Regions from separate parts of the Massilia sp. PWRC2 genome, predicted to be linked through region 1. Evidence: predicted binding sites of a transcription regulator. Region 1 holds the regulator's gene; each other region holds the start of a gene.
The links. Region 1 encodes sigma-54, which starts transcription at its own class of promoters, with help from an activator protein. Its sites were predicted from a motif close to TGGCANGNAANCTGCTTT; they were not measured.
Positions count from the first base shown of each region.

Region 2: ACP7BZ_RS19520 (EDSAP-1 family PEP-CTERM protein) is a predicted target of sigma-54. The motif match lies at 6,498-6,515, and genes of this name have one in related genera.
Region 3: ACP7BZ_RS17050 (pilin) is a predicted target of sigma-54. The motif match lies at 2,049-2,066, and genes of this name have one in related genera.

Region 1 is NZ_JAFCUW010000009.1:155,590-165,518, forward strand. Features, by position in the region: gene hprK (HPr(Ser) kinase/phosphatase) at 1-542, shown strand, start outside; gene ACP7BZ_RS17790 (PPC domain-containing DNA-binding protein) at 542-943, shown strand; gene rapZ (RNase adapter RapZ) at 988-1,851, shown strand; gene ACP7BZ_RS17800 (enoyl-CoA hydratase/isomerase family protein) at 1,854-2,951, opposite strand; gene hpf (ribosome hibernation-promoting factor, HPF/YfiA family) at 3,058-3,414, opposite strand; gene ACP7BZ_RS17810 (RNA polymerase factor sigma-54) at 3,494-4,984, opposite strand; gene lptB (LPS export ABC transporter ATP-binding protein) at 5,005-5,763, opposite strand; gene lptA (lipopolysaccharide transport periplasmic protein LptA) at 5,760-6,398, opposite strand; gene lptC (LPS export ABC transporter periplasmic protein LptC) at 6,441-7,052, opposite strand; gene ACP7BZ_RS17830 (KdsC family phosphatase) at 7,054-7,596, opposite strand; gene ACP7BZ_RS17835 (KpsF/GutQ family sugar-phosphate isomerase) at 7,596-8,594, opposite strand; gene ACP7BZ_RS17840 (monovalent cation:proton antiporter-2 (CPA2) family protein) at 8,738-9,929, shown strand, end outside.
Region 2 is NZ_JAFCUW010000011.1:73,519-83,447, reverse strand. Features, by position in the region: gene prsT (XrtA/PEP-CTERM system TPR-repeat protein PrsT) at 73-2,778, shown strand; gene ACP7BZ_RS19530 (N-acyl amino acid synthase FeeM domain-containing protein) at 2,983-3,762, shown strand; gene ACP7BZ_RS19525 (FAD-binding oxidoreductase) at 3,778-5,331, opposite strand; gene ACP7BZ_RS19520 (EDSAP-1 family PEP-CTERM protein) at 5,458-6,453, opposite strand; gene ACP7BZ_RS19515 (nucleotidyltransferase domain-containing protein) at 6,750-7,841, opposite strand; gene ACP7BZ_RS19510 (HprK-related kinase A) at 7,838-8,764, opposite strand; gene ACP7BZ_RS19505 (HPr-rel-A system PqqD family peptide chaperone) at 8,761-9,036, opposite strand; gene ACP7BZ_RS19500 (hypothetical protein) at 9,079-9,663, opposite strand; gene ACP7BZ_RS19495 (XrtA/PEP-CTERM system exopolysaccharide export protein) at 9,843-9,929, opposite strand, start outside.
Region 3 is NZ_JAFCUW010000008.1:281,654-291,582, reverse strand. Features, by position in the region: gene ACP7BZ_RS17060 (pilin) at 1-431, opposite strand, end outside; gene ACP7BZ_RS17055 (tetratricopeptide repeat protein) at 665-1,147, shown strand; gene ACP7BZ_RS17050 (pilin) at 1,534-1,980, opposite strand; gene moaC (cyclic pyranopterin monophosphate synthase MoaC) at 2,336-2,821, opposite strand; gene ACP7BZ_RS17040 (M48 family metalloprotease) at 2,970-4,472, shown strand; gene ACP7BZ_RS17035 (DUF2946 family protein) at 4,469-5,074, opposite strand; gene ACP7BZ_RS17030 (YheT family hydrolase) at 5,067-6,074, opposite strand; gene ACP7BZ_RS17025 (YybH family protein) at 6,083-6,535, opposite strand; gene ACP7BZ_RS17020 (zinc-finger domain-containing protein) at 6,540-6,731, opposite strand; gene ACP7BZ_RS17015 (AzlC family ABC transporter permease) at 6,920-7,696, shown strand; gene ACP7BZ_RS17010 (AzlD domain-containing protein) at 7,693-8,022, shown strand; gene ACP7BZ_RS17005 (phosphoglycerate kinase) at 8,145-9,350, shown strand; gene pyk (pyruvate kinase) at 9,411-9,929, shown strand, end outside.

The DNA.
Region 1 (9,929 bases):
CGAAAAAGCTGGCGCAACGGATCATCATGCATGGCGTTTTCATGGATGTGCTGGGGGTCGGCGTGCTGATCACCGGCGACTCCGGGCTGGGCAAGAGCGAGCTGGGGCTCGAGCTCATTTCCCGCAGCCACGGCCTGGTGGCCGATGATGCCGTCGAATTTTCGCGCATCGCGCCAAATATGATCGAGGGGCGCTGCCCGCCCCTGCTGCAAAACCTGCTCGAAGTGCGCGGCCTTGGCCTGCTCGACATCAAGGCGATTTTTGGCGAAACCGCCGTGCGCCGCAAGATGCGCCTGAAATTGATCGTCCACCTGGTGCGCCGCAGCGCCCTCGAAGAAGAAGCCGAGCGCCTGCCCTTCCTGTTCCCCACCGAAGATGTGCTGGGCTTACCGATCCGCAAAGTGGTGATTCCCGTGGCGGCTGGCCGCAACATCGCGGTGCTGCTGGAGGCGGCGGTGCGCAATACGATCCTGCAACTGCGCGGTATCGATACCTTGCAGGAATTCATGGAACGGCAGCGCCAGGCGATGAGCGGCGACTAGTGGAGAGCTTGCCGCTACGTCTGCCACCGGGCGCCGACTTGCGCCGCGCACTCGAGCAGGCCCTCAGCGACCGGCAACTGGGCGGCGCCTTTGTTGTCTCCGGCATGGGCAGCTTGCAGGGCGCGCGCCTGCGCTTTGCCGGCGCTGCCGATGCCAGCGTGCTGACGGGCGACTTTGAAATTATTTCGATGGCCGGCGCCATCACGGCCGACGGTGCCCATCTGCACATGGCGGTGGCCGACAGCGCTGGCCAGGTGCTGGGCGGGCACGTGGTGTACGGCAATATCGTGCGTACCACCGCCGAAATTTTGCTGGCAGTAACGACCGGCTGGCAACTGGCGCGTGCCTACGATACTGCCAGCGGCTACCCTGAACTGGTGGTGCGGCCCGACCGCAAATAAGGCCGCGCCGTTCGCCCTGGCGCCGGATGCGGTATCATCGCGCCATGCAAATCGTCCTCATTTCTGGTATTTCCGGCTCCGGCAAATCGGTGGCCCTCAACGTTCTCGAGGACGCCGGCTACTATTGTGTGGATAATCTGCCGCCGGCCCTGCTGGGGCCACTGGTCGACACCCTGATCGCCGAGGGCGTGCCCAGCCTGGCGGTGGCGGTCGATGCCCGCAGCTCGGAGTCGCTGGTCGAATTGCCCGTCAATGTGGCCGAACTGAAGGCGCAGGGGCATGACGTCAAGGTCATGTTCCTGACCTCGAATACCCATTCGCTGGTGGCGCGGTTTTCCGAAACGCGCCGCAGCCACCCGCTGTCGCACCAGCTGCGCCCGGACGAAAACCCGGCGTCGCGCCGCACCCTGATCGAATGCATCACCGAAGAGCGCGAACGGCTGTCTGCCATCGAGCAACTGGGCCTGGTCATCGATACCTCGGACCTGTCCGCCAATAAATTGCGTGCCTGGATCAAGGAACTGGTGGCGCTCGAACGCGCGCCGCTGACGCTGTTTTTCGAGTCCTTTGCCTTCAAGCTCGGCGTGCCGCTCGATGCCGATTTCGTCTTCGATGTGCGGGCCCTGCCCAATCCCTACTACGACATCAGGCTGCGCCCGCTGACCGGCATGGATGCGCCCGTCATCGCCTTCCTCGACGCCCAGCCGGCGGCCGGCGAACTGCTCGAAGATATCCGCGCGTTCATTGAAAAATGGCTGCCCTCATTTAAAACCGACAACCGCAGCTACCTGACGGTGGCGCTCGGTTGCACAGGTGGTCAGCACCGCTCGGTGTATATGGCCGAGCGGCTGGCGGCGTATTTCGCGCCCACCGAACGGGTGGTGCTGCGCCACCGCGAACAATCGTAGCTTTATTCTTTCCCGAGGTCGCGCAGCGGATGCGCGCGCGCCGGCCACGGTGACGCGAAAAACCGTTCGACCATCGCTGCCGTCACACCTTCGAGCGTGGCCGGGTTCCACACCGGCGCATTGTCCTTGTCGATCACCAGCGCGCGTATGCCTTCGAGCACTTCGCCATGTTCAAAATTGCGCCGCACCAGGATGCGTTCCATGCGCAGGCAATCGGCGAGATCGAGGCTGGCGCCGCGCGTCAACAGTTGCAGGGTCACTTTTAACAGCAGCGGCGAGCGCTTGTGCATGGCGGCCAGCGCTTTTTGCATCAGTACGCTGTCGTCGGTGGCCAGCGAAGCAATGATGGCTTCAATGGTGGAATGACTAAAATGGCGGTCGATGGCGGCGCGCGCCTCGGCCAGCGGCGCCAGAGCAGCGTCGGCGGCGGCCCGGTGCGGCGCGGCAAACGCCGCCACCGCAGCGCGCAGCTGGGTGCCTGGGGTGGTCTCGATCAGTTCAAGCAGCGCCGCCATCTGTGCCTGCGGCACGAAGGTGTCGGCCAGGCCGCAATAGAGGGCGTCGGCGGCGCGCACGGTCAAGCCCGTCAGTGCCAGGTAATACCCCAGCCGGCCCGGTGCATGGCTGAGAAAATAACTGCCGCCCACATCGGGAAACAGGCCAATGTTCACTTCCGGCATGGCCAGTTTGCTGCCATCGGTGACCACCCGCAAGCCGCGCTGGCGGTGCGCTTCCGACACGCCCAGACCGCCCCCCATCACCACCCCATCCATCAGGGCAATATAGGTTTTCGGATAAAAGTGAATCAGGTGGTTGAGGCGGTATTCTTCGGTGAAAAAATCTTCCAGCGAGGCGCTGCCACCGGTGGTCGGCAGCGTGCCGACGTCGTAAAAATAGCGGATGTCGCCGCCCGCGCACAGGGCCTTGTCGGTGCTGCTGCGCAGTACCACGGCGTCGATGGCATCGTCATCCTGCCACGCCAGCAGCACGTCGGTGAGCGCGCGGATCATTTCCAGCGACAGCGAATTGAGGGTGCGCGGACGGTCGAGCGTGATGATGGCGGTGCGGTTGGCGATGCGGGTCTTGACGAAGTCGGTCATGGCGGCAGAGAGAGGGGAAAACACCTATTCTAGCAGCGACGCCGGCACGCCCGACGTGACAAGGGCGCCCGCGGGCGCCCTCATCCATATTAGGGGACCTGGTGACTCAGGCAGCAGCGGCCGGCAGTTCTTCTTCGGACAGGTGCTTGATGGCCTGGTGATCGTGGTCCTGGACCTGGGTTTTGTATTTCATGACCTGGCGATCGAGCTTGTCGATCAAGCCGTCGATGGCGGCATACAGGTCGTGCGACAGGGCGTTAACGTTGATGGTCTTGCCCGGAAGTCGGAGGTTGATTTCGGCTTTTTGCCGTTTTTCTTTTTCAGTCAGATTGTCGACGGTGAGGATGACGGCAATGTCGATCACTTGATCAAAATGGCGCCGGACGCGTTCCAGTTTGCTCTGTACGTATTCACGGATGGCTGGGGTCACTTCAAGATGATGTCCGCTGATTGTGAGATTCATACACACTCCTTTGATGATGTCGCTTCCTGTTCATGCAAACCGCATAAAGCGGGACGCAGAGGAACACTGAAAAAACGATCTACAGATTCTTGCGAAGAGCGACGGGCGGGATTTTCAGCGCTTCACGGTATTTGGCCACCGTGCGGCGCGCTATGACCATACCTTGTTCCCCCAGCATGTCTGCGATCTTGCTGTCTGAAAGTGGATTCTTCGGGTCTTCCGCTCCTGTCAATTGCACGATGAGTGCCCGGATCGCTGTCGACGATGCTTCGCCGCCGGCGTCGGTCGCCACGTGGCTGCCAAAGAAATATTTCAACTCAAACATTCCATGCGGGGTCAGCATGTATTTTTGAGTGGTTACCCGGGAGATAGTGCTCTCGTGTAGGCCCAGTGTATCAGCAATTTCACGCAGCACAAGGGGACGCATGGCGACCGCGCCGTGCGAAAAAAAGTTACGTTGCCGCTCCACAATTGCTTCGGCGACCCGCAAGATGGTGTCGAAACGCTGCCGCATATTTTTGATTAGCCACTTTGCTTCCTGCAACTGGGCGCCCATCTGGCCCTCGCCCTTGCCCTGCTTGAGCAGGCTGGCGTACATATTGTTGACCCGCAGGCGCGGCATGACGTCATTGTTCAGGCTGACGGTCCAGCCGCCGCGCGCCTTGCGCACGATGACGTCGGGCACCACGTAATCGGAGGTGCCGGCGCCGAAACCGGCGCCCGGATGGGGGTTGCACTGGCGGATCACCACTTGCGCCTCGCGCAAATCTTCGTCATCGCAAGCGAGCGCTTTTTTGAGCTTGTTAAATTCGCGCTGGGCGAACCAGGTCAAGTGCTTGCAGACGATCTCGAGCGCCATGCGGCGCGTCACCATGGCGATTGCCGGCATGCGGCGAATCTGCAGCGCCAGGCACTCGCCGGCATTCCTCGCGCCCACCCCGGCGGGATCAAAACTTTGCAGCAGCGAGAGCGCGGTTTTCAGTTCGTCCGCATCGATCTCCAGCTCGGCCGGCATGCGCTCCAGTATCTCTTCGAGCGACTCGGTCAGATAGCCATTGTCGTCGAGGGCATCGATCATCAGTTCGACCAGCGCGCGGTCGCGCAGTTCCAGCATCGCCAGGCGCATCTGTTCGGACAGGTGCTCGCGCAGGGTGGTGGCGGTCGCTTCGATCTGCGGGCGCGATTCCTCGTCGTCGGGCGACTTGTTGCGCGACGCTTCGCTCCAGTCTTCGCTGTCGGCGCTGGTGTCCTGGGTGCTCTCGCCACCCATGTCGACCGCTTCGCCACTGTCGGCGTCGGCCGCCGGTGCATCGGCGTTGGGCGGTGCATCCTGGTTGCCCACTTCAGGTGCTTCGGCATTGCCGCTGGCGCCGACGGCGCCGTCGGCGAGCAGGCGCACCGAGTGGTCGAGCGGATCGTCGAGGCGCTCGAGCAGGGGATTGTCGGACAACAGATGCTCGAGTTCCTGGTGCAGCTCGAGGGTCGACAGTTGCAGCAGGCGGATCGACTGCTGCAGCTGCGGCGTGAGCGCCAGGTGTTGCGAGGTACGTAGTTGAAGTGACTGTTTCATGGCTCGCTTTTGACGGATGCTTACATGCGGAAGTGTTCGCCCAGGTACACGCGCCGCACCGACTCGTCGGCGATGATGTCGTCAGGGCTGCCCGAAGCGAGCACGGCGCCCTGGTTGATGATGTAAGCACGGTCGCAGATACCCAGCGTCTCGCGCACATTGTGGTCGGTAATGAGGACGCCAATACCGCGCTCTTTCAAAAAGCGCACGATGCGCTGGATCTCGATGACGGCGATCGGATCGACCCCGGCGAATGGTTCATCGAGCAGCACGAAGCGCGGGTTGGTGGCCAGCGCCCGGGCGATTTCCACCCGCCGGCGCTCACCGCCCGACAGCGACAAAGCCTGGTTGTCGCGCAGCTTGTCGATCTGCAGATCTGCCAGCAGGCTGTCGAGCCGCTCGGTGATCTGCGCTTTGGTCAAGGCCTTGCCGTCGACTTTTTGCAGCTCGAGCACGGCGCGGATATTCTCTTCCACCGTCAGCTTGCGAAACACCGACGCTTCCTGCGGCAGATACGACAGGCCGAGGGCAGCGCGGCGGTGGATCGGCAGGCGCGAGATGTCGACGCCGCTGATGTCGATGGTGCCGGCGTCCGACGGCACCAGCCCGACGATCATGTAGAACGAGGTGGTTTTACCGGCGCCATTCGGCCCCAGCAAACCGACCACTTCGCCGCACTCGACCTGCAGCGAGACGTCGCGCACCACCAGCCGCTTGCCATAGCTTTTTTGCAGGCCGCGCACGATCAGCGTGCTGCCACACGATTTCGCTTCGATCATGGCTTTTTCGCCGCTGCGGGAACGCCTGGCGCTGGTGCTGATGCAGGTGCTGGTGCCGGCGCTGCGCCTGGCGCCGGCGGCAGCTTCGGCTCGATCACCATCCGTACGCGGCCACCATCGGCCTTGGTGGTGCCGCTGACATCGTTCTCGACCGCATAGACTTCCTTGCGGCTGTCGTAGGACAGATAAGGCCCCTGCACTTCCTGGGTCTTGCGCTTGTTTTCGACGGTGGTGATCTTCGCCTTTGAAAACAGTTTGACGATTTCCAGCTTGTTGTCGTATTCGATGCGCTCGGCCTCGCCCTCATCCCAGATATCGCCGCCGTCGCGCTTCTGGCGGAAGGTGGCCAGGCTGCCCGGATCGGCATAAAAGGTGGCGTAGACGTAGCCTTCCGGGTCGCTCTTGATGATGGCGCGACCGGCCTTCATCAACAGGGTGCCGCGCTGCAGTTCGACATTGCCCACCAGGGTGCGCGTCTGCGTCACATCGTTGATGGTGATGGAGGCGGCATCGACGATGGTCTGCTTGGACGAGTCGGCGCGTTCGGCACGGGCGGCACCGCCGACGGTGACGGTGACGGCAACAGCGACGGCAACGTCGACAAACAGGGCCCGGCTAAAAAAACGAAATGGCATGGTCGGTTCTCGATTTCAGAAAAAGGGACGTCACGGCGCCCGCTAGCGGCGGCGCTGCGGCGGCGGCGGCGGGTAGACCAGGTGGGCGCGGTTATAAATATCGATCTGGCCGGCGGCGCGGTCGGCCAGCATGCCCACACCGGTGACGACGGTGTCACCCTGCAGCATCTCGACCGGCAGATCGGTGCGCAGCTTGTCTTCGTCGGTGAGGATGGTGAGCGCCTCGGTTTTCAGGCGCAGGTGCGGGCCCTGATTTGATGCCGGCCGCTCGACCAGCACGTTGCCCATCATGTCGACGATATTTTTCGTCTGGTCGATGCGGCCATTCGCCGCCGTCATGGTCATCGGCGGCAGCGGCGGCGACAGGCTCTGTACCACCGGCAGCACGATGTCGGCGGTGTCGTTATCGGGGCGGTGGGTCAGCTTGTCGCCAGCGACGATGTAGCGCGGCTTGCCGTCAGCGGTCATCTTGACCACACTGAAATTGTCGACGATGTAGTCAGGTTCACTGCGGGCGACACTGCTGCTGGCAAAATCGCCGCGGTTGATCACTTCGACCAGCCAGAAGCTGCCGAGGGCCAGCAGGACGCCAGCGCCGATGGTGGCGCTGACCTGCCAGCGGTGCGAAGTGCGCTTGTGGCGGGGGCGTGCCATGTCAGGCGAAGTACGGCGCCAGCGCGGCGTCGTAGCTGTGTTGGGCGCGCATGATCAGGTCGCACAGTTCGCGCACGGCGCCACGGCCGCCGGACGCACGGGTGACGTAGTGCACGCGGTGCTGCACTTCGCCGTGGCCACTGGGCACGGTGACGGCAAAGCCGACCTGGCGCAGCAGCGGCAGGTCGATGACGTCGTCGCCGATGTAGGCGCAGTCGGCTGCCGTCAAGCCAGTCAAGGCCAGCAGCTCGGCAAAGGCGATGCGCTTGTCGTGCGTGCCCTGGTAGACGTGGGCGATTTTCAGATCGGCCGCGCGGCGTACCACCACCGCCGACTTGCGGGCGCTGATGATGGCCACCGGCACGCCGGTTTTTTGCAGCAGCTCGATGCCCATGCCGTCGAGCACATTGAAGGTCTTGGTCACTTCACCATCGGCGCCGTAGGTCAGGCTGCCGTCGGTGAGGATGCCGTCGACGTCGAGGATCAGCAGGCGCACGGCAGCGGCGCGGCGCACGTGGTCCAGGGTGTAGTCAGCGTTGATCATCAGATCACCTTGGCGCGCGTGAGGTCGTGGATATGCAGGGCGCCCACCAGCTTGTCGTCGGCATCGACCACCAGCATCTGGTTGATGCGGTGCTGTTCCATGATGGCGACGGCGTCGACCGCCAGCTGCTCGGCGCGCACGCGGCGCGGGTCGGCATGCATGACGTCGCGGATCATGATCTTCGTAAAATCCTGCACCCGTTCGATCAGGCGGCGCAAGTCGCCATCGGTGAACACGCCGATCGGGCGCTGCGCGGCGTCGACGATGGCGGTCATGCCCATGCCCTTCTGGGTGATTTCCAGCAGCGCCTGCGACAGCGTGGCATCGACCGGCACGGCGGGCACGGCGGCGCCACTGCGCATGACGTCGCGCACGTGCGTGAGCAAACGGCGACCGAGAGCGCCACCGGGGTGCGAGCGGGCGAAATCTTCTTCGCGAAAGCCGCGCGCATCGAGCAGCGCCACTGCCAGGGCGTCACCCAGCGCCAGCGTGACGGTGGTGCTGGCCGTCGGCGCCAGATTCATCGGGCAGGCTTCCTTGGCCACCGAGACGTCCAGGTGAACATCGGCCATCAGTGCCAGCGACGATTGCGGCTTGCCGGTCATCGAAATGAGCGGCGCGCCCATGCGCTTGACGATCGGCAGAATGGCCATCAGTTCGGCCGATTCACCCGAATACGAAATGGCGATGAAGGCGTCTTGCGGGGTCACCATGCCAAGGTCGCCGTGGGCCGCTTCGGCCGGGTGGACGAACATGGCGGGGGTGCCGGTCGAGGCCAGGGTGGCGGCGATCTTGCGGGCGATGTGGCCGGACTTGCCGATCCCCGATACCACCACGCGCCCGCTGCAGGCGAGCAGCAGACTGACGGCGCGGCCGACGCTGTCGTCAGTGGCGAGGCGCTCGTGCAAGGCGCGGATGGCGTCGGCCTCGATCGCCAGCGTTTCGCGCGCGAGCTGCATGGAACGCTGCATCAGGTTTTCGTCAAAAGCTTTCAACATTGTTTTTTCATGGGTTACACTCGTCCAGGCAGTATAAACGAATTGGGAAAGCAAAAAACTTGCCAGTCATTTTACATCACCGTCTTTACGCTGTTCTTATCACTTGTTCGACTGCCGCAGCGTTGCGGCGGCGCCGTTAGCCCATGGCGTCCGGCCTCGAACTGACCCTGCTGCTACTGGGCAGCGCCGTCCTCGGCGTGGTGCTGTTTCGCATGCTGCACCTGCCGCCCATGCTGGGCTATCTGGCGGTCGGCATCCTGATCGGTCCGCACGCACTGGGGCTGGCTGACAACAACGCCTCGACCCATGCGCTGGCCGAATTCGGCGTGGTATTTTTGATGTTTTCCATCGGCCTCGAGTTTTCGCTGTCACAGTTAAAGGCGATGCGCTCGATCGTGTTCGGCCTGGGCCTGGCGCAGGTACTGGCGACCATCGCTGCCAGCATGGCGCTGGCGCTGGTGCTGGCAACCGTGCTGCCGCCGCCCTGGCGCATCAGCTGGCAGGCGGCGTTTGCGCTGGGCGGCGCGCTGGCGATGTCGTCCACCGCCATCGTCTCGAAGATGCTGACCGAACGGCTCGAACTGGAAAGCCAGCACGGTCGCCGCATCATCGGCGTCTTGCTGTTCCAGGATCTGGCGGTGGTGCCGCTGCTGATCCTGATCCCGTCGCTGGCGCAAAAGCCCACCGAGCTGGCCGCCACCCTGGGCTGGGCCAGTCTAAAAGCCGTGGTGGTGCTGGTGCTGCTGTTGTTTTTCGGCCAGAAGCTGATGCGCAAGTGGTTCACCCTGGTGGTCAAACGGCGCTCGCAGGAACTGTTCATGCTCAACCTGCTGTTGATCACCCTGGGGGCGGCCTGGATTACCGAGAAGGCCGGCCTGTCGATGGCGCTGGGCGCTTTTGTGGCCGGCATGCTGGTGTCGGAAACCCAGTACAAGCACCAGGTGGAAGAAGACATCAAGCCGTTTCGCGATGTTTTACTGGGACTGTTTTTCATCACCGTCGGCATGCTGCTCAATGTTGGCCTGGTGCTGCAGCACTGGCTGCTGGTGCTGGCGCTGCTGTGCGGACCGGTGCTGCTCAAGTTCGCCCTCATCGCCGGGCTGGCCAAGCTGTTCGGCGCCTCCGACGGCGTCTCCATGCGCACCGGCCTGGCACTGGCGCAGGCCGGCGAATTCGGCTTCGTGCTGCTCAATCTGACTGCCGGCGCGGCGCTGATCGATCCCTTCATCATCCAGCTGGTGCTGGCGTCGATGGTGCTGTCGATGCTGATCGCACCGCTGATCATCGCCAAGTCCGACCAGATCGTCATGAAGGTGGCCACCAACGAATGGATGC
Region 2 (9,929 bases), on a different contig from region 1:
TCCTTCAGGTATTATTTCGTAAGAAAAATTAGGTCTGCGCGTTCCTCCCGCGGCCGTCACTTAGGGGTTTACATGTCACGTCGCGCTTCCACACGGGCCACCAGCGCCTCCGCCCTGTTGATGTCGGCTTTGCTGCTGACCGGCCTGCCCGGCTGTGGCAAAACCACCCATAGTACGGCGTCGCTGATTGGCGAGGCCGACAGCTACCAGTCAAAAGGGGATAACGCCGCCGCCCTGATCCAGCTAAAAAATGCCGCTTCGCAAAGTCCCGATGATGGCGAAGTGCGCATGCGCCTGGCAACCGTGTATACCGCCGTCGGTGACATTCCTTCGGCCGAAAAAGAGATTCGCCGCGCCATCGCGCTCGGTCTGCCGACCGAGCGCACCGCGCCCGTGTTGGTAAAAATCTTGCTGGCGCAAGAGAAGCCACAAGAAGCACTGGCAGAAAGTGAAAAAGCCAATGCCAAGCCAAGTACCGAACTGACGGCAGTACGTGGCACCGCCTATCTGATGAGTGGTCAGCTGGACAAGGCGAAAGCGGCGTTTGATCAAGTCATTGCAGTGCAGCCGAGCAACGTCACCGCCCTGCTGGGCCTGGCTGGGCTGGCGGTGGCGCGCAACGACATTGCCAGCGCCACACGCTACGCCGATGACGCCATCGCCAAGCATCCTGCCAATACCGATGCGCTGCAGTTCCGCGTATCACTGCAGCGCAGCCAGGGCAAGAATGAAGAAGCGATTGCCACCCTCGCCAAGATCGTCGCCCTCGAGCCAAAGCACCGCAGCGCCTACCTGGACAAGGCCAACCTGGAGATTGCCACTGGCAAAACCGACGCCGCCAAGGCGGACATTGCCAGTGCCGCCAAGATCACCCCAGGTTCGGTGATGGTCAATTATTTGCAAGCACTGCTCGACTTTAACTTGGGCAAATACCAAGCCTCGCTCGACAGCATGCAAAAAGTCTTGCGCGTTGCCCCCGACCATCTGCCGACCCTGTATCTGGCCGCTTCCGCCGAAATGCGCCTGGAAATGTATGACCAGGCCGAGCGCCACTTCCGCAGCTATTTGCTGGCGCGCCCCGATTTCGCCCCCGTGCGCGGCGCCCTCGCCGCCCTGCTGGCCAAAGTACAGCGCCCTGCTGAAGCGCTGGTGGTACTCGATCCCTTGCTCAAAAATGCAGAAGGGAACGCCGAGTTGCTCACCCTGGCCGGGCAAGTCTTTCTGCAAATGGGCGATTATCCAAAAGCGAAAACCTATTTCACCAAGGCGCTGGCGCTGCAACCGAAACAGGCACCGCTGCATATGGGCATCGCGATGACCAAGCTGGGCACCGGCGATACGGCCGGCGCGTTGGTTGACCTGCAACAAGCGATTGACATGGACCCGTCGCAAGAAGATCCCGCCATCTTGCTGGCCGACACTGAACTGGGTTTGCGCCATTTCGATAAAGCCCAGGCCGCAGTCGATGGCTTGCTCAAGGTCAAACCAAACAGCGCCATCGCCCATGATGCCAAAGGCCGCATTTACAGCGCCAGCGGCGACACCGTCAATGCGTACGCCGAATTTGACAAGGCACTGGCCGCCCAGGCCGATTATTTTCTGGCGGCAGGCCATGCCGCCCGTCTGGCCTTGGCCAACAAACAGCCGGAGGTTGCCAAGCAACGGCTGCAAGCGTTCCTGGCCAAGAACCCGACCAGCACCATCGCCATGAGTTCGCTCGCCGAACTGGCGGTGTCGCAAGGCAAACCTGAGGAAGCCCGCAGTCTGCTGGAAAAGGCCGCCATCGAGCAGCCCGACTCCGTGCCCCTGGGCTTGGCACTAGGCCGCCTGTATATGCAGCAAAACGCCGCTGCCAAGGCAGAGGCAGTGGCCAGAAAAATGCAGATTGCTAACCCGAGCGATCCGATGTTGGCCGACCTGTTAGGCCAAGCGCAGGCCGCCAGTGGCAATCCGCAAGGCGCGCTCGAGTCATTCAGCAAGCTGGCCAGCCTCGCCCCCAAATCGGCCCAGGCGCAATACCGGATGGCAGCGATGCACCTGCAGTTAAATAACGGCACCGCAGCGGTCGAGGACTTGCGCAAGGCCGTGGCGCTGCAGCCGAATTTCCACGATGCCAATGCGAAACTGGCGCTGTTGTTGCTGGAACGCGGCGACAGCGCAGACGCGCTGACGATTGCCCGCCAGCTGCAAAAAACTGCCGGTCAGGCGGCCACCGGTCACCTGCTCGAAGGCGACATCCTGATGGTACAGAAAAAGCCTGACTTGGCCACGGCGCAATACAAGCTGGCAATCGGCACCGCCGATAGCGCACCGGTGGCGATCAAACTGTTCCAGTCCATGGTGGCAGCGGGCAAGACCAAGGCGGCCGACGAGTTGATTGCGCAGTGGGAAAAAACCCACGCCGATGACTTGCTGGTGCCAATGTTCCGCGCTGAAACGACATTGAAACGCAAAGATTATCTGGGAGCGGCATCGCAGTTTGAGGCGCTGCTGAAGCGCTCACCCAACAATCTGGCCGTGCTGAACAACCTGGCGTGGACCTACCTGCAGCTCAATGACCCCAAAGCCCTGCAGACGGCCGAGCAGGCCAGCGCCCTCGCGCCGCAACAGCCCGAGGTGATGGACACCTTGGGCTGGATCCTGGTGCAGCAAAACAATACGGCGCGGGGACTGCCGATTTTGCAAAAAGCCGCGTCGCTGGCACCAAAAAATAGCAGCATCCGTGCCCACCTGGCTGCGGCGATGAGCAAGCCGAGTGCCGCCGCGACGGCAAAATAATCGTGATCTGAGCGCTTGCATTGGGATTGTGCGCCGTCAATGTCAACGGCGCGCACTATCACGACACAAGAGTTTCCGCGTGGTAAAATTACTTGCCAGTCGAAAAATACGGTGTTACCATCGAGCGATTGATAGCAAATATGCAATTCTAGACCGCCCCGGATACGACATCTTGGCGGTCAGGGGCGCTTCAACGGGGAGACGATGATGACGACGATGACGCGCGACAATAAACCAGTTGAAATGGTCGGCTTTGACTCGGAAGTTGACCAACCGTTTGCCGATAATACCGTCGGCACAGCGGACGGCGGCACAGAGTGTGCTAGCATCCACGACGTGGCTATCAACAACAAAACATTTGGCATTCGCGTGGCCGATACAGATGAAGGACGCAGTTCTGCCAGCTTGCTGATTAACAAGATGTATGCCTGGCGCGGTTATGCCGGCACTCACAAGGTCGAAGACCGCCCCAATCGCATCACCCTTTCTGCCAATGACGGCGGCGTGGTGCGCGGGACGGTCACTCTGAGCATTGATTCAGAAATCGGTATTTTGGCAGACGAAGTGTTCAAAGATCACATCGACCAGTTCCGCTCGCGCGGCGCGAAGGTTTGCGAGATTACCAAACTTGCATTCGATCCTGCGGAAGGCTCGAAGAAGGCGCTCGCCTCGCTTTTCCATATCCTGTTCATCTACGGCCGCTACCTGCACAATTGCACTGACGTCTTTATTGAGGTCAATCCCCGTCACCGCCGCTATTACGAAACCATGCTGGGTTTTAAGCGGCTGTGCGAAGTGCGCAGCAATCCGCGCGTCAACGCCCCTGCTTACCTGCTGTGGACCAGTATCGACAATGTCCAGCGCGAAATCGAACGGCTGGGCGGCACCAGCAGCAATCCCGGCACCGAGCGCTCGCTCTACCCGTATTTTTTCTCGCCAAGCGAAGAGCGCGGTATTGCCCACCGCCTACTCAACATCGGCTGACACCGTTCCACGACATCAGCGCGCCAGATTGTAGCGCCCCGGCGCGATGATATTGTCCGGATCGAGTTCGGTCTTCAAGGCGCGCACCGTCTCCCAGTAATCCGGCTGTCCTGCTACCATCCCCGCCATCATGTCAGCGCGGGCGCGGTACACTTCCAGGCCAAGCGCGCGAATGCGCTCTAGCAGCGCATCGGCGCAGGCATGGGCGCGCGCCGTGGCGGCGCTGTCGGTGCGGTCAAACAGCAGATTAATCACCGCCACCATCGACGTTGCTGTCTCGATATTGAGGGTCATGTACAGGCGTTGGCCATGGCGCTGGGCGAGCGCCTCCAGATCGGCGATGGTGGCGGCGACGAAAGCGCCTTGCAGCGGCAACGCCGGATTGATGTACAACAAGCCGCAGCTGGACTGGTCAAGCTGTTCGGCCGGCAAATGCGCGGCATTTGCCAGCCACAGCAGATTGTCAATCGCCGCATCCGTGGGCACGCCCAGCGCCAGCCCGTGCAGGGGACGCACGGCGGCGATGGCAGCGGCGCGCGCGCGTGCCGGCCGCCAGAAGCGCAGCGCGTGCAACAAGCGGTAGCCGCGCGCCAGCTTTTGCTCGGTCACCACGGTCACCTTGGCCAGCGATTTCATGCGGCGACGGATTTCCGCCATGTTGGCCTTGACCTGCGCCGCCGTGCCGGTGACTGCGCCGAGGCTGGACCATTCGCCGGGGGCGATGGTGATCAGCACCGCCTGCGCCTCGGCAAGCAGGCGCTCTGGCGCCACCCCATATTCCTTCAAGTAGGCGGTGATGCCATACATCAGTGTCGCATGGGTGCGGGCCTGGTTGCCGAGATGGGTGACCGACTCGACACATCCCTCACGCTTGAGCGCGGCGAGCTGATCGATGAACTGCGGCAGCTGGGCAGGGTCGCGCAAGGACAGCGATAGCGCCACCTGGCACGGCCGCCGTGGCACCAGCCGGAAGCAGGCACTGGTGACGATCCCGAAGTTACCTTGAAAAAACAGACCATCGAGAATCGGGCCGGCGCCGTACGGGTGGCTGTGCGCCAGCGGCGAGTGCTCGCCCAGGCGCCGAAAACCGGTCTGCAGGATCTTGCCTGACCCGCACACCACTTCCAGCCCGAACACGTCTTCCTTGCGTGGCCCGAAATAGCCGACACCACGATCGAGCGCGTTGCCCAGAATACTGGTGGCGCGCGCCGATCCGGTGACATTGAACGTGAGTTCGGGACAATGTGCCTGCAGGTAGTCGTAAAGCTGCTGCTGGGTCACTCCCGGCTCGATCACCGCCACCGGATTGGCCAGCGAAATGGCGCCCGCATTGAGGATGCGGTTCATGCCACTGAGGTCAACCAGCGCGCAACCGGGCAGTACCGGTGACTTGCCGCCGTAGCCAAAATTCAAGCCCGTCGAGACAGGGTACAAGGCCGTGCCGTCCCGCCGCGCCTGTACGACCAGTGCCGCCACCGCAGCGACACTGGTGGGCCGGTGCAGGCCCGCTAGCGGCTGCGCATGACCGCTGATGTTATCGGTGCTGCGAGAAGACGTGGCATCAGTCATGGGAAGGAGCGGCGTCCGAATAAAACCCTATCCTAACCGAAACTGTTCCGTAAAAGCAAAAACCTCCGCCGGTAAGGGCGGAGGTTTTCAGGGCAATGCCTGCGTAGCGGGGCCACGCCTTGGTCATTAACCGCGACGGCGACGGGCGACGCCCAGGCCCAGCAGGCTCAGACCGATCAGCAGAACGCTGGCTGGCTCTGGCACTTCCGACGCCGACGACAGCGACGACTGGGTCACGGTGACGGTGTAGGTGAAGCCAGCACGCAACACGCGCGAATCCGACAGGGCGGTACCGCTCTGGTTGACTTCTTTATTACCAGCGGCGCTGAAGCTGCTGAAGTTGCCATTCAAGATGGTCGGTGCGAATGTCATGCTGATGAAATCAGGATCGTTGCTGCTCAGCTCCAGGATAAAGCTGGTGCCGGCGGTTGCGATGCCTTTGGTGTTGACATTGGCAGGATCAATGAAGACTTTGCGGAACACGTCGTAGCTCAGCGAGAACTGGGCGTTGACCGAACTTCCGACGTCAGCGCCACTGAGCAGCTGGAACGAAGTCGACGACTGCGCTTCCACGCCGTTGTTGATGCTGCCGCTCGCACCACCTTTGTTGGTTGAGGCGGCAACCGACGAATCGGCGCGGGTCAGACCGTTGGCGCCTGGGCCGCTCACGGCGGTACCGGCGATGACCATGTCACCCATTGCAAAGTTCAGGGTTGGGGTCGAGATGTGCGTGTGCAGGTTGTTTTCAGGCTGGGCATCGGTGGTACCGACAGCCTGGCCGCCGGCGGCGTACAGGGCAGCGGCAGCGGCGCAGTCAGGACCGGCGCAGCGATATTTGACGTCGATGGTATCGACGTTGCCGGTGATGCTGCCGTCGCCAGCGCCGATGGCTTGCACGTTGTTGAAGTTGGCGGCTGCCGAACCGGTGCGCTGATCACCAACGATTTTGATGCCGCCAACGATAGGCTGACCAGGGGTCAGGGTGCCGTTGCCGGTGGTTGCGGTTACCAGCGCCAGGCCGGTAATGGCCAGGTCAGCCACGCCCAGGACACCAGCCGAAGCAGGTACGGAGACGACAGCGCTGGCGATGCATGCCGCGAGGAAGATTTTTTTGAGATTCATGGTAAGGCTCCAGGGTGGAATTCGTTGACTTGCTTGTCGGTGTATAAGCAGGTACCGTGCCAGCCAATCTAATATGATTAAAATCAATGAGTTATCCAGGTGTTCCTCGATGCCACATCATGCACTGTAAGATTTCCCGACATTATTGAACGAAAATTAATTTACAGATGCAACATCAGGCTGGACGGATTGATCACCATTCGCTGCGCGAAGCTTGCCAAGCGAATATTGATTGATACCGCGTGGGGCGTCAGCGGCCGGTTGCGCTGCGCAAGCCGATGCCAGCCCCCAAAAACTCACGCTGCTGGCGTGGTCTTGGGAGTAACAAATGCTTTGTGAAAAAGATGGCGCGCCAACATCAGCGGCGGCATGCGCAACCAGTTTCCCCTGACATACAGCAGCCAGCGCGACGCCCGCGTGCCGGTACGATCACAGCTGGCGTGATCAGGCAACAAGGCGCGCTGAAACAACCCATCCATCAGCGCCCGCAGGATGGCGTTCGGACTGCCGTTGGCAGTGGCGGCGGCCATGACGGCGGCCGGTACCGGCGTGCCGAACAGCCAGGCGGCATAGCGCAAGGCATAAAACAGCGGCCGCTGCAATTCGAGGACGACGGCACGCGCCGCCAGCCGCTGCCAGCGATCGGCATCGAAAGCGCGCAGCATGCGGTCGATATCGACCATGTCGCGCAGGGCCTTGTCGGTCTCACCGTCATAAAACAGGTGGGTGGCGCTGTGCAGCAACATGTCGACGGGATCGAGCGTTTGCAAGATCAAGGGCAGATCGGCCGGCACCGTCACCGCCGCTTGACGCAGCAAGCGTGGATCGGGATGGTGGCGCGCGGTCGGTGGCAGGATGGCGTGGTGGACATCGATCATGGTTTGCCGCTTGACATGCTGCATCGGCGGCAACTCGTGCATCCATTCGCGGTAATAGCGCTGATCGTATTCGTCGTGGTGGCCGCCGCGCCAGCCGTGCATCAACAGGGCATGTTCGACCTCTGCCAGTTGTTCTTTCGGCACCAAGATATCGATGTCGGAAAACAAGCGGCCGCGAGCCGCCGCTGCGCCGCTGGCAACATAGGCTGCGCCCTTGAGCAAAATCAGCGGCATAGCGAGCTTGCCCAGGGCGGCGGCAATCTGCGCCACCTCCCAGTGCACGGCATTGGCATGGCGTTCGGCAAGCCGGCGCGCCCATGCCAGGTGGGTGCGCGCCGGCGCCGGCACCTGATCGATCACACCGGCCTCGTCGAGCGCCGCCCACAGGCCGGCACTCAGGTTGGCGGCCAGCGCCTGGCGCAAGATCATGTCCCAGTCGGCCAGGCTGAAAGGAGCGAGGGCGGCGGGCGCGCGCAGCACCCGCACCAGCAAGGGCAGCGGCCGGCTCATGGCTGCGATGGCCGCAACCCGGCGAATATGTCGATCGCTTCGTCGATCACGCTGTAACGAAAACTGAAGGCATCGCTGCGCTCGATCAGCGCCGCCAGTGCATTGAAGCCGTCGGCGCCCAACAGGCTGAAATTGAAGGCGTTGTCGGCCAGCTGCATGAAAGCCCGCGCACGCGCCATCGGCGTCAACACGGCCGCTTCGCCGGCGGCGTACTGCGGAAACACGATCCACGCCGGCCGTGCCGTTTCACCGGCGCGCGCCACGCTGCTGGCCGGCGGCTTCAGGTGCGCCACCGTGCCCTTATGGGTGTAATCGGCGGGCGGACTGAACACAGGCGCCGGCAGGTAGGCGCGCATGATGTCGATCGAGGCATTTTTCAGGCTGATGGGGCGCGGCAACGGCACGATCTGGCCGTCCGTCAGGCGGATCAGCGTTAATTCGTCCGACAGCAAGCGCCAGCCGCGGTGCACCAGCGCGGCGCACAGGGTGCTTTTGCCGGAACCGGGCGGGGCTGGCAAAATCGCCGCGCAACCATCCTTCTCGATGACGGCGGCGTGAATCATCAGGTATTCGTGGGCGCGGCTGGAAACACACCAGTTGAGCATCCATTCGAACATCGCGTAGCCCTGCTCGAACGGCAGCGGCGTGAACGGACGCTCGCCATCATTGGTAAACCGCACTTGCGGACGCCACCAGCGGCGCCAGCCGGTCGAGCTGTGAAAGCCGAGGTGAAAATCGGCAAACTCAGTCGATTCGGCAAGGCTATAGTCGGCATACATCAAGCCGATGCCATGGGCAATCGGCGCATTAACGGCAGCAATGTGGTTAATAAAAGGGCCGGTGCGCAGGTACAGGCCGGGACCGGCCAGGCGCTGGCGCAGCTCGGCCGCCGACAGGCTGGCCACCGTTGTTACTTCGCTCACGCCAGCGCCTCGATCAGTTCGCAGCCAGCCAGTCCGGCCAGCACCCGTTCGAGGGCATCGACTTCGTCGGCATCGTCGAGATTGAATCGACTGGCCAGGGCCGCCGTGTCCATCGGCTCGGCGCTGTTTTGCAGGCACACCAGCACGTCGTAGCCATTCGCGTCGAGCAGGTGGCAGTCGCCTGACAGATTATTGAAAACCACGCATTCGTCGCCCCACTGGCGGCGCAGTACCTGCTGCCCGGGGCGCAGCCGCCAGCGTCGCGCTGGCACTGAGGAAGAGGAAGAAAGCAAAACGTCGACTTGCAGCGAAACTCAGGATTCCATGTAAGTCGATTGCAAATACGTGGTCAGCTCGGCCATGCTCCAGGTGACGGTGGCGCTCGGCTTGTATTGATACTTGCTCTGGATTTCGGTGTACATCGAAATCACGTCTTCCAGGGTGAGGAAACCGATTTTGCCCGACTGCACGTTCATATAGGTGGCGACCAGCGCCGCGCCGAACTTCGAGATATCGTCGGTGTTGGTATTTCCCAGCACGTCCTTGAGCGATGTCGATGCGTAGGTGGCGTTTTTGCACGGGAAGATGTGACCGAAGCACGCACTTTGGCTGCACGGCCAGGCGCCGCTCTTGTACCACGTCAAGGGACCGACACCGGAACAAGCCGCGCTGTCGCTCGGATGCACACTGCCCAGCTTCGACATATTGCGCGAAGGCGACTTGCAGGTCAGCGCCGCCATGCCCGGCTGGCTGACCAGGGTCAGCACCACGCCCGTCGAGCCAAGAGCGGCGGTTTTGGCAAAGCGACGGCGGGCGTTGCCAGCGGCCGACAGCGAAGCGGCGGTATGCTCGGGGACTGCGGGCTTGCCGCCATCGCCTGGGGTTTGTTCTATAGACACGCTCATTCCTTCAAATGGTAGCAGCAGCAGGGAAGCATGAACGCTCTCCCGATTACAGTGTAGCAACAGCGTAGCAATATTCGTTCCAGCTGCCGCCATCCAAAAACTCTGTTACTTTTCAAGGACTTGCAGCGCAACTCCCGACAATAAAATTGCAGGGTGTAAAAATTCTCGACAGCTTAAAAGAAGCTTTCCGGGATCACCAGGACGTCGCCGGGACGCACCGCGATGTTGGCGGAAATGTCGCCATCCTTGATCAAGTCATT
Region 3 (9,929 bases), on a different contig from region 1:
TTACCCAGGCCAGCCGCCGTCCAGCTCAAGCCACCAACGCCGCATGTACCCGTGTAGGTCAGCGTCTTACCGCTGACAAGAGAGTCAGTAATGGTAGTGTTGTAAACGATCGCAATGGTAGGAGTGGTGCCAGCAGCGTCGCCAGCTGCGGTGACCGACGTCACGTATTTGCCAGAATAGGCGGTGGCAGCCTGCAAGCCGAGGGTCGCATTGGTGGCGCTAACCAAAGTACCATCACTGCAGGAAATACCGATGGCGGTCATTGCTGGACTTGCCAAGCTAACGCCTTCCTGGACCTTGGCTTTCGTCGTGTAATCCTGGTACGCCGGCAATGCGACTGCTGCCAGAATACCGATAATTGCCACGACGATCATCAACTCAATCAGGGTGAAACCTTTTTGTGCTTGTTGTTTGTTTTGAGCGAATTTCATGAGTAAACTCCAGGTTAAGTAGAAATAATATGTGTCACACGTCTGGTGTGTCGGCCTATACTCTCGATACAGCAAGTTGCGGGCCAGCGAAGATTTACCAAATAATCTGCCATTGGCACATGCCTGGGCGGTGCCAAACAAGCTTTTTGACACACCACGAACTGTGCCAACTCATGTGGCACAACGCAGCACTATGCCAACCCATCTGGCGTTAGCTTTATTCTGGAAGTGAAATGATCAACCTTGCGACAGCGGCAACATTAACAAATTGGAGTAAGCGAACGTTGTGGCGCCGAATTTCCGATGGTACTTTGTCGAGAACAGGCGATGATTCAATGGCAGATGATAAAAAGACAAAGATTGATCTTGACACCATCATGTCTCATATATGCATACCGATAGAATCAGGCGACCTGGAATTAATCGAAAGCGCAGACGCCGGAGATGCAAAGGCACAAACCGACCTGGCCGTGCTCTTTCTTTCTTATGGGAAGTGGGAGAGTGCTATTTACTGGCTGGAGTTGGCAACCAAGCAAAATTATTCAGGAAGCATGTACTGGCTCGGTCGCTGTCATATAGATGGTAATGGAGCAATAGCTGATGAAAATTTGGGCGTTATGTGGATTGCGAAAGCGGCCTCTCTTGGTCACATTGTTTCAACCGCCCTGATGAAGGCGATCCTGGCGAAGGATGGCAGGCAAGAGAGCTGTATTTAAGGCTCCTTAAACAGCTAGCGCTGCTGGCGCTTAGTGCCATGAACTCGAGCTCAATCGCAGGATCAAACCGCGTCATCGACTTGTGCGCGAAAAGTCGCATGTCGACAATCGCGAGAGTGTGGGCATCAAGGTCAATTCCCCGCTGCCTTCGTAGCACGTGAGTCGATCGATCGAGCGGATCCTTGAGTGCAGGGGCGAAACCCGCACTTGCCGCTAAATCGCTACTTTTAGCCCTCTCTAAAGCTGGGGGGATTCCTCATCAGCAAAGCAACGGTTGCACGAACCTGATGTTATTTGATGATTGTGTTATCGGAATAAAAAATCTGCGGCAAACCACCGTGAGGTGGTTTGCCGCAGATTCGATATTGCTTCGTACCAATCAGGAATTAATTCTTAGGCGTGAATTTACCCAGGCCAGCCGCCGTCCAGCTCAAGCCACCAACGCCGCATGCACCCGTGTAGGTCAGCGTCTTACCGCTGACAAGAGAGTCGGTAATGGTAGTGTTGTACACGATCGCAATGGTAGGGGCGGTGCCAGCAGCGTCGCCCGCTGCGGTGACCGACGTCACGTATTTGCCCGCATACGCGGTGGCGGCCTGCAAGCCGAGGGTCGCATTGGTGGCGCTCACCAACGTGCCATCACTGCAGGCAATACCGATGGCGGTCATTGCTGGACTTGCCAGGCTCACGCCTTCCTGGACCTTGGCTTTCGTCGTGTAATCCTGGTACGCCGGCAATGCGACTGCTGCCAGAATACCGATAATTGCAACGACGATCATCAACTCAATGAGGGTGAAACCTTTTTGTGCCTGTGGTTTGTAAGCGAAATTCATGAATAAGCTCCAGATTAAGTAGAAATAAGATGTGTCACACGTTGTGTGTGTCGGCCTGTACTCTCCATAGAGCAAGTTGCGGGCCAGCGATGATTTGGCAAAAAACCTCTCTATGGCACATGCTTGGACAGTGCCAAAGCGCTTTTTTGGCACACCAAGAGCTGTGCCAAATCATCTGGCACAACGCGGCGCTATGCCAATTAATCTGGCGCTGGTGTGAATTTGAAAGCAATGTGATCTGCCGCCGCCGTACCGGGGGGCACGGGGGAAATCCCCGTTGGGGGATTTCTTGCTTTGCCTAGCAGGCAAGGTCCTTGATGGGAATAAGGCTATGTGAATTACTTTTGGCAAAGCCCTACAGCTGCGCGGTCCAGTCCCCGCTTTTCCCGCCATGCTTTTCCAGCACCCGCACATCGGTCATCACCATGCCCCGATCGACCGCCTTGCACATATCGTAGATCGTCAATAAGCCCACCTGCACGGCCGTCAGCGCTTCCATTTCCACCCCGGTCTTGCCGAAGGTTTCCACCTGGGCGCGGCAGTGCACCCGATCGTGGGGCGCGTCGATCTGGAAATCGACGGTGACGCGGGTCAGCGCCAGTGGATGGCACAGGGGAATCAGGTCGCTGGTTTTTTTGGCGGCCATGATGGCGGCGATGCGGGCGATCCCCAGCACATCGCCCTTTTTTGCGCTGCCCGAAGTAATCAGGGCCAGCGTGGCCGGCTGCATGCGGATGGTGCCGGCGGCAACGGCCACGCGCGCGCTGTCGGCCTTGTTGCCGACATCGACCATGTGGGCCTGGCCGCTGCTGTCGAAGTGGGAGAGGGTCGGTTCAGTCATGTGAATATGGGTTCGGATGAGAATCTGTCAGAGAGGGCCACCGCGCGCTGTTGCGTCGGCTGGGTACGGGTATGATAGCACCGTGAAATCGACTCTCGCCCCCGCCCCTGCCCCACTGCGAACAGCGCGCCGCCGGCTGCGCGCAACCATGCTGGCCCTGCTGCTGGCCGCACCGGCAGTCGCCATGGCGCAGAGCCTGCCCGTGCTGGGCGACAGCGCCCGCGGCGACCTCTCTCCCGTGCTCGAGAGAAAACTGGGCGAAGAGATCATGTTCGACGTCCGCCGCGACCGCGATTTTCTCGACGACGACCCCATCCTCGATTATTTGAATACCTTCGGCAATGCGCTGGTGGCGGCATATCCTGGCGCGCGCGGCGAGACCGGCAACGATTATTATTTCTTTTGCGTGCGCGACCCCATGCTCAACGCCTTCGCCCTGCCGGGCGGCTTCATTGGCGTTCACTCGGCCCTGCTGCTGGCCGCCGCCAACGAGTCAGAACTGGCGTCAGTGCTGTCGCACGAAATCGGCCACGTCACCCAGCGCCACATCGCCCGCATGATCGGCCAGCAAAAGGGCGATGCCCTGATGCCGCTGGCCGCCATCATCCTTGCCGCGCTGGCCTCGAAGGCGGGGCCGGATGCCGCCATCGGCGTGTTCATGGGCGGCCAGGGCCTGGCGATCCAGCGCCAGATCAATTTTACGCGCGAGGCGGAACGCGAATCGGACCGCGTTGGCTTTCAAATCATGACGGCGGCCGGTTTTGATGCCACCGGCATGGTGGCTTTTTTTCAGCGCATGCAAACGGCGACCAAGGTCTATTCGGACTTGACGCCACCCTGGCTGATGAGCCACCCGCTCACCTCCGAGCGCATCACCGACATCCGCGCCCGCATCCGCGCCATGCCGTTCCGCCAGCGCATCGATGGCCTCGAGTTTTATCTGGTGCGCTCGCGCGCGCGCGTGCTGCAGGATGAAAGCAGCCAGGGCCGCACTGAAGCGCAAACCGCTTTCAATGCGCAACTGCAGCAGCAAAACCGCCAGCAGCAGGCGGCCGCCCAGTACGGCCTGGCCTATCTGGCGATGAAGCAGGGCGAACTGGCGAAGGCGGCCGATTGGCTCAGCCGCGCGCGCGCCACCATGAAGCCGGTCAGCGGCGCCGTGTTTTCCACCGGCCAGAGTGCTTCCGACGGCGGCGCCCTGTTTGCCGCCCTCGACCTGGAAATCAAGCTGGCCCCCGGCCAGCCGCCTTCACTGGCGGCGCAAACGGTGCGCGACGCCGAGCAGGCGCACGACAAATTCCCCCTCTCGCGCGGCATCGCCCGCCAGTATGCCGACGCCATGATCGTCGCCGGTCAGCTCGATGCGGCCACCGTGTATTTGCGCGACCAGGTGCGCCAGTACAAGGAAGAGCCAAAACTTTACGATTTATTGGCCAAGGCCTATGCCGCCCAAGGCAAATTGACCCTGCAGCACATCGCACTGGCCGAGTCGTATGTGCTGGCCGGCGCCGTGCCGGCCGCGGTCGATCAGCTGGGCATTGCCCGCAAGGCGCCCGATGCCTCGTTTTATGACCTGGCCCTGATCGATGCACGCGAACGCGAATTGCAAACGCGCCAGCGTGACGAGCAGAAAGAGAAAAAAGAGCGCTAAACGGGCAGTACAGTGCCTGCCGTCGCCGGCAAACGCACGAAGCCGAAGCGGGCCGCAAGGTCGGCGCTGGCGATGCGCTCAACGGCAATGCTGCTCTCGCCCAGTTGCAGCCGCAGCGACCCGGTGCCGTTTTCCAGCCAGGCCAGCAGGGCGTCGTCGCTGATCGGCGTGTGATTGAGCGACAGGGCGGCGAGTAATGGGGCAACATCGCGGTCATCGACCTGCGCCACCACCGCCCCGGCCACCACGACGAGCGCGCCGGCCTCGCTGAGAAACGCCTGCTGCGGCGCCAGCGGCGCGCCGGTCTGCACCGTCAAGCCGTGCACGGGATCGGTGCGGGCGATGTACGGCGTCGCTGCGAGGTTGACGAATACGCGCTGCGGGCCATTCTGAAAAAACCAGCAGCCCCGTCTATCGACCGCGTAATTGCGGTTGATAAAGGCGAGCAGGGCGGTTTGCACCACCTTGTCGCCGGCCAGCCCGAGCTGCTGGGCGCGCTCGTCGCGCATGCGCCAGACGCCGCGGGCGTCGAGCGCCAGCCAGTCATAGCAATCGGGTACATTCGGCCACTTGGCCATGGCCTGTTTTACGATGTCATCCATGTGTTGATCCTTGAGCGTCAGCTTCGCACAAAGGCGCGAAGGTGGGCGCGCGGCTGCCGCCGTGCTCGTCGAAAAATGCCAGCATGGACTGTGGCAGCCAGTCGAGCCGTCCCGGCGGTGCGCCCACCATGAAGCCGACGTGGCCGCCCTGCTCGGTATAGCGCAGTGTCACCGCCGCCGCCGCGCTGGGCGGCAGATGGCGCCCCGGCAGGAAGGGATCGTTGCGGGCGTTGAGCACCAGGGTGGGCACGGTGATGTCGTGCAGCACGTGCTTGGCGCTGGCGCGGTCCCAGTAATCGTCGGTGTTTTTATAGCCGTGCAGCGGCGCCGTCACCACGTTATCGAACGCGTACAGGTCGCGCGCGGCCAGCAGGGCGGTGCGGTCGAACAGGCCGGGGAACTGGTCCAGCTTGTGCAGGCACTTCGGCTTGAGGGTGCGCAGGAACATGCGCGTGTACAGTAAATTAAAACCGGAGGACAGCGCAATGCCGCCCTGCGCCAGGTCGAGCGGCGCCGAGATGGCGCAGGCGGCGCTGACGATGGCCGCCTGCTGCTGCGCCTCGCCCAGCCAGCGCAACAGCGCGTTGCCACCGAGCGAGACGCCGGCGGCGAACAAGACGCCGCTGGCGCGCGCCTTCAGGTGACGCACAATCCAGTCGATTTCAGCGGCATCGCCCGAATGATAAAAGCGCGGCGCCAGGTTCGCTTCGCCGGAGCAGCCGCGAAAGTGCGGCACCGCGCCCGACCAGCCGCGCGCGGCCAGCGCCGCCATCAGCGCCCTGGCGTAATGGCTGCGCGAGGACCCTTCCAGACCATGAAACAGCACCACCGTGGGACGCCCCGGCACGCCATCGAGCAGGTCGACATCGACGAAATCGCCATCGGGCGCCAGCCAGCGCTCACGGCGCAGGGGTGGGCCGGCCGGGCTGGCCGCCAGCGCCGGATAAATGGTCTGCAAGTGGCCGCCAGGCAGCCAGGCGGGGGCGCGGTAGGGCGGCAAGCGTGGCCTTAGTGCAGGCTCGAGGTGGCCGGCATGCTGCTCGGCGACGGCACCGGCACCGGTCCCGGCGCCACCGACACATGGTGCAGCACCATGCGCCAGCCTTGCGGGGTTTTCAGGTAGACATTGGTGGCGACCAGGTGGGCTGGCTGCTGGCCATGCGCGCCCTGCGGATCGACACCGGTGCTGCCTTCGATGACCGTGTGTACCGCGCTCATCAGGTTGTGCGCCTCGTACAGCTGCGACGGCCGGATCTGCAGGCCGCCCCTTTGCAAGATCGCTTCCCATGCGGCCTGGATGGCGACATGGCCATGCAGGCGGGGGCCGCCGGGGTGGATACAGACGATCTCGTCGTCCTCAGCCCACAGCAGCATCAGGGCGTCGATATCGCCGCGGTTGAGGGCATCATAAAACGCCGCTTCGACTTCGGCAGGGCTGCCGTTGAGCCTGACCGTTTTCATGGCATCAGTGGTGCGGCAGCGCCGTACCGGCTTTCAGGCGGTAGGCGGTGCCGCAATACGGGCACTTCGCTTCGCCATGGTGGTCGAAGTCAAGAAATACGCGCGGGTGGGACGACCACAGCGGCATGGCCGGGTTGGGGCAATGCGCTGGCAAGTCGTTGCCGTCAAGTTCTACCGCAGGGACGTGCTGCTTCATATTTTCTCCGAAGGGCGGGCCGGGCCGATGTGGCCTAGCGTAGACAGGATTTTAGACGATTCGGACGGCTTGCCGGAACCCTCGGTAAAATAGGGGGCGCCCGACGATTGGGTGCTGCCTGCGTGCCTGCCTGGCGCTCCCTGTTTTTTTGCTTTTTTACATGCTTGCCCCTGTGGCATGAACGCCACATGGATCGACTGATTCCTCCTTCTTCCACTGCCGAGCGCGGCGCGCCCCTGGTCAACCTGTCCGACGCCCCCGATGCCGCTGCCTGGAAAGCCGGCTTCGCCGCTGGTGCGCCGACCCTGTTCGGCATCGCCGCCTGGGGCATGGTGGTTGGCATTGCCATGGTCAAGGCGGGTCTTGGCGTGCCGCACGCGCTGGGCATGACATTGCTGGTGTTTGCCGGTTCGGCCCAGCTGGCGGCGCTGCCGCTGATTTTTGCCAACGCGCCCATCTGGGTGATTTTTACCACCGCGCTGGTGGTCAACCTGCGCTTCGTGATTTTTTCGGCCCTGATGGCGCCCCATTTTTCCCATCTGCCATGGCGCGCGCGCCTGGGCCTGGGCTATATCTCGGGCGACATTTCAATTGCCCTGTTTTTGCAGCGCTTTCCCTCGCCGGCGCCCGAAGCGGGCAAGCTGTCGTACCTGAAGGCGCTGATGTTTCCCAACTGGTGCGCCTGGCAAACCGGTTCCATCATCGGCATTTTGCTGGGCAGCGCCGTGCCCGCCGCCTGGGGGCTGGGCTTTGCCGGTACCCTGGCCATCTTGTGCATCACCGTGCCGCTGGTGGCCAACAAGGCGGTGCTGGCCGGGGTGATTGTTGCCGCCGGCGTGTCCGTGCTGGCGTTTAGCTTGCCGTTCAAGCTCGGTTTGCTGGTGGCGGTGGTCGCTGGCATGCTCACCGCCATGGTGGTCGAAGAACGCTTCGAACGTCTGCGTGGCGCGAAGGTCAAACCATGAGCGAGCTCGATATCTGGCTGGTGATCGGCGCGCTGGTTGTCGCCACGGCGGTGGCGCGCTCGTCGCTGTGGCTGGTGGGTCATCGCATCAGTATTCCAAAACGGGTGCAGGAAATGCTGCGCTTTGCGCCGGCCTGCGCGCTCGCGGCCATCATCGCCCCCGATATCCTGATGAGTGGCGGCCAGTTGCAGACCAGCCTGGGCAATCCGAAATTGCTGGCGGCCATCGCCGCCGCCGCCTTTTACTGGCTGCGGCCCCACATGGTGCAAACCATCGTGTTCGGCATGCTGGTGTTTACGGCGGCGCGGCTGTGGCTGCCTGCCTGAGGGCGCGGCGCGGCCCGTGATTTGCCCGCGCGCCCCCTCGGGCCGATAGGGGTTTTCCATCCCGTCATCAGGTAAAATAGCGTTCTTTCTACTTTACGAGCGCTGTCCGCGCGCGAGCCGCCATGCATGACGTCCTTCAATTTATCCGACTGCAAGACTTGATCGACCAGCAGGCGCTGCGCGGCAAACGGGTGTTCATCCGTGCCGATCTGAACGTGCCCCAAGACGATGCCGGCAACATCACCGAAGATACCCGCATCCGCGCCTCGGTGCCGGCGATCCGCGCCGCCCTCGATGCGGGCGCCGCCGTCATGGTGACTTCGCACCTGGGCCGTCCCACCGAAGGCCAGTTCAAGCCGGCCGACAGCCTGGCGCCGGTGGCGCTGCGCCTGGCCGAATTGCTGGGGCAGAGCGTGGCCCTGCAACAAAACTGGGTTGATGGCGTCGATGTCGCTCCCGGTCAGGTGGTGTTGCTGGAAAACTGCCGGGTGAATGTCGGCGAAAAAAATAATGATGATGGCTTGGCCAAAAAGATGGCGGCGCTGTGCGATGTCTACGTCAACGACGCCTTCGGCACCGCCCACCGCGCCGAAGCGACCACCCACGGCATCGCCAAATTTGCGCCGCTCGCCTGCGCCGGCCCCCTGCTGGCAGCCGAGCTCGACGCGCTGGGCAAGGCGCTGGGCGCGCCCGCCCGGCCCCTGCTGGCGATTGTCGCCGGCTCCAAGGTGTCGTCCAAGCTGTCGATCCTCAAAGCGCTGGCCGACAAGGTCGACAACCTGATCGTCGGCGGCGGCATCGCCAATACCTTCATGAAAGCGGTCGGCCTGAACATCGGCAAGTCGCTGGTCGAGGCCGAGCTGGTCGCTGAGGCGCGCGCCATCATCGACATGATGGCCGCGCGCGGCGCCACCGTGCCGATCCCGACCGATGTGGTCTGCGCCAAGCAATTTTCGGCAACGGCGGTGGCCACCACCAAGCACGTCGCCGACGTCGAAGACGACGACATGATCCTCGACATCGGCCCGCACACGGCCGCCACGCTGGCCGCGCAGATCAGCGCGGCGGGCACCATCGTCTGGAACGGCCCGGTCGGCGTGTTCGAATTCGACCAGTTCGGCGGTGGCACCAAGACGCTGGCGCTGGCGATTGCCGCATCAAACGCGTTCTCGATCGCCGGCGGCGGTGATACGCTGGCAGCGATTGCAAAATATGACATTACCGATAAAATCGGGTATATCTCCACGGGTGGCGGCGCCTTCCTTGAATTTTTGGAAGGCAAAACCTTGCCAGCCGTTGAGATCCTGCTGCAACGTAAGGCTGCCTGAATTTCCTGAATTTCTTGATTTGACTCGTTGTCCGACGTTCCCTTCCTGAGGACCCATCCCATGCTACGTGGCACCAAGATTGTTGCAACCATCGGCCCGGCGTCGTCCGACTTCGATATGCTCGTCAAGATGATCCGCGCCGGCGTCGACGTGGTGCGCCTGAATTTTTCGCACGGCAGCGGCCAGGACCACATCGACCGCGCCGCCCTGGTGCGCCGCGCTGCCGCCGAATGCGGACGCGAAGTGGCCATCATGGCCGACATGCAGGGACCGAAAATCCGCGTTGGCAAATTTGAAGAAGGCAAGGTGCTGCTCGAACCGGGCGCTTCCTTCATTCTTGACGCCAAGTGGGGCAGTAATGGCGAACTGGGCAATCAGGAGCGCGTCGGCCTCGATTACAAGGCCTTGCCGCGCGACGTACGCGCCGGCGACAAGCTGTTACTCAATGACGGCTTGATCGTGCTGATCGTCGACCGGGTGGTGGGCGCGGAAATCTTTACCACCGTGCGGGTCGGCGGCATCCTGTCGAACAACAAGGGCATCAACCGCCAGGGCGGCGGCTTGACGGCGCCGGCGCTG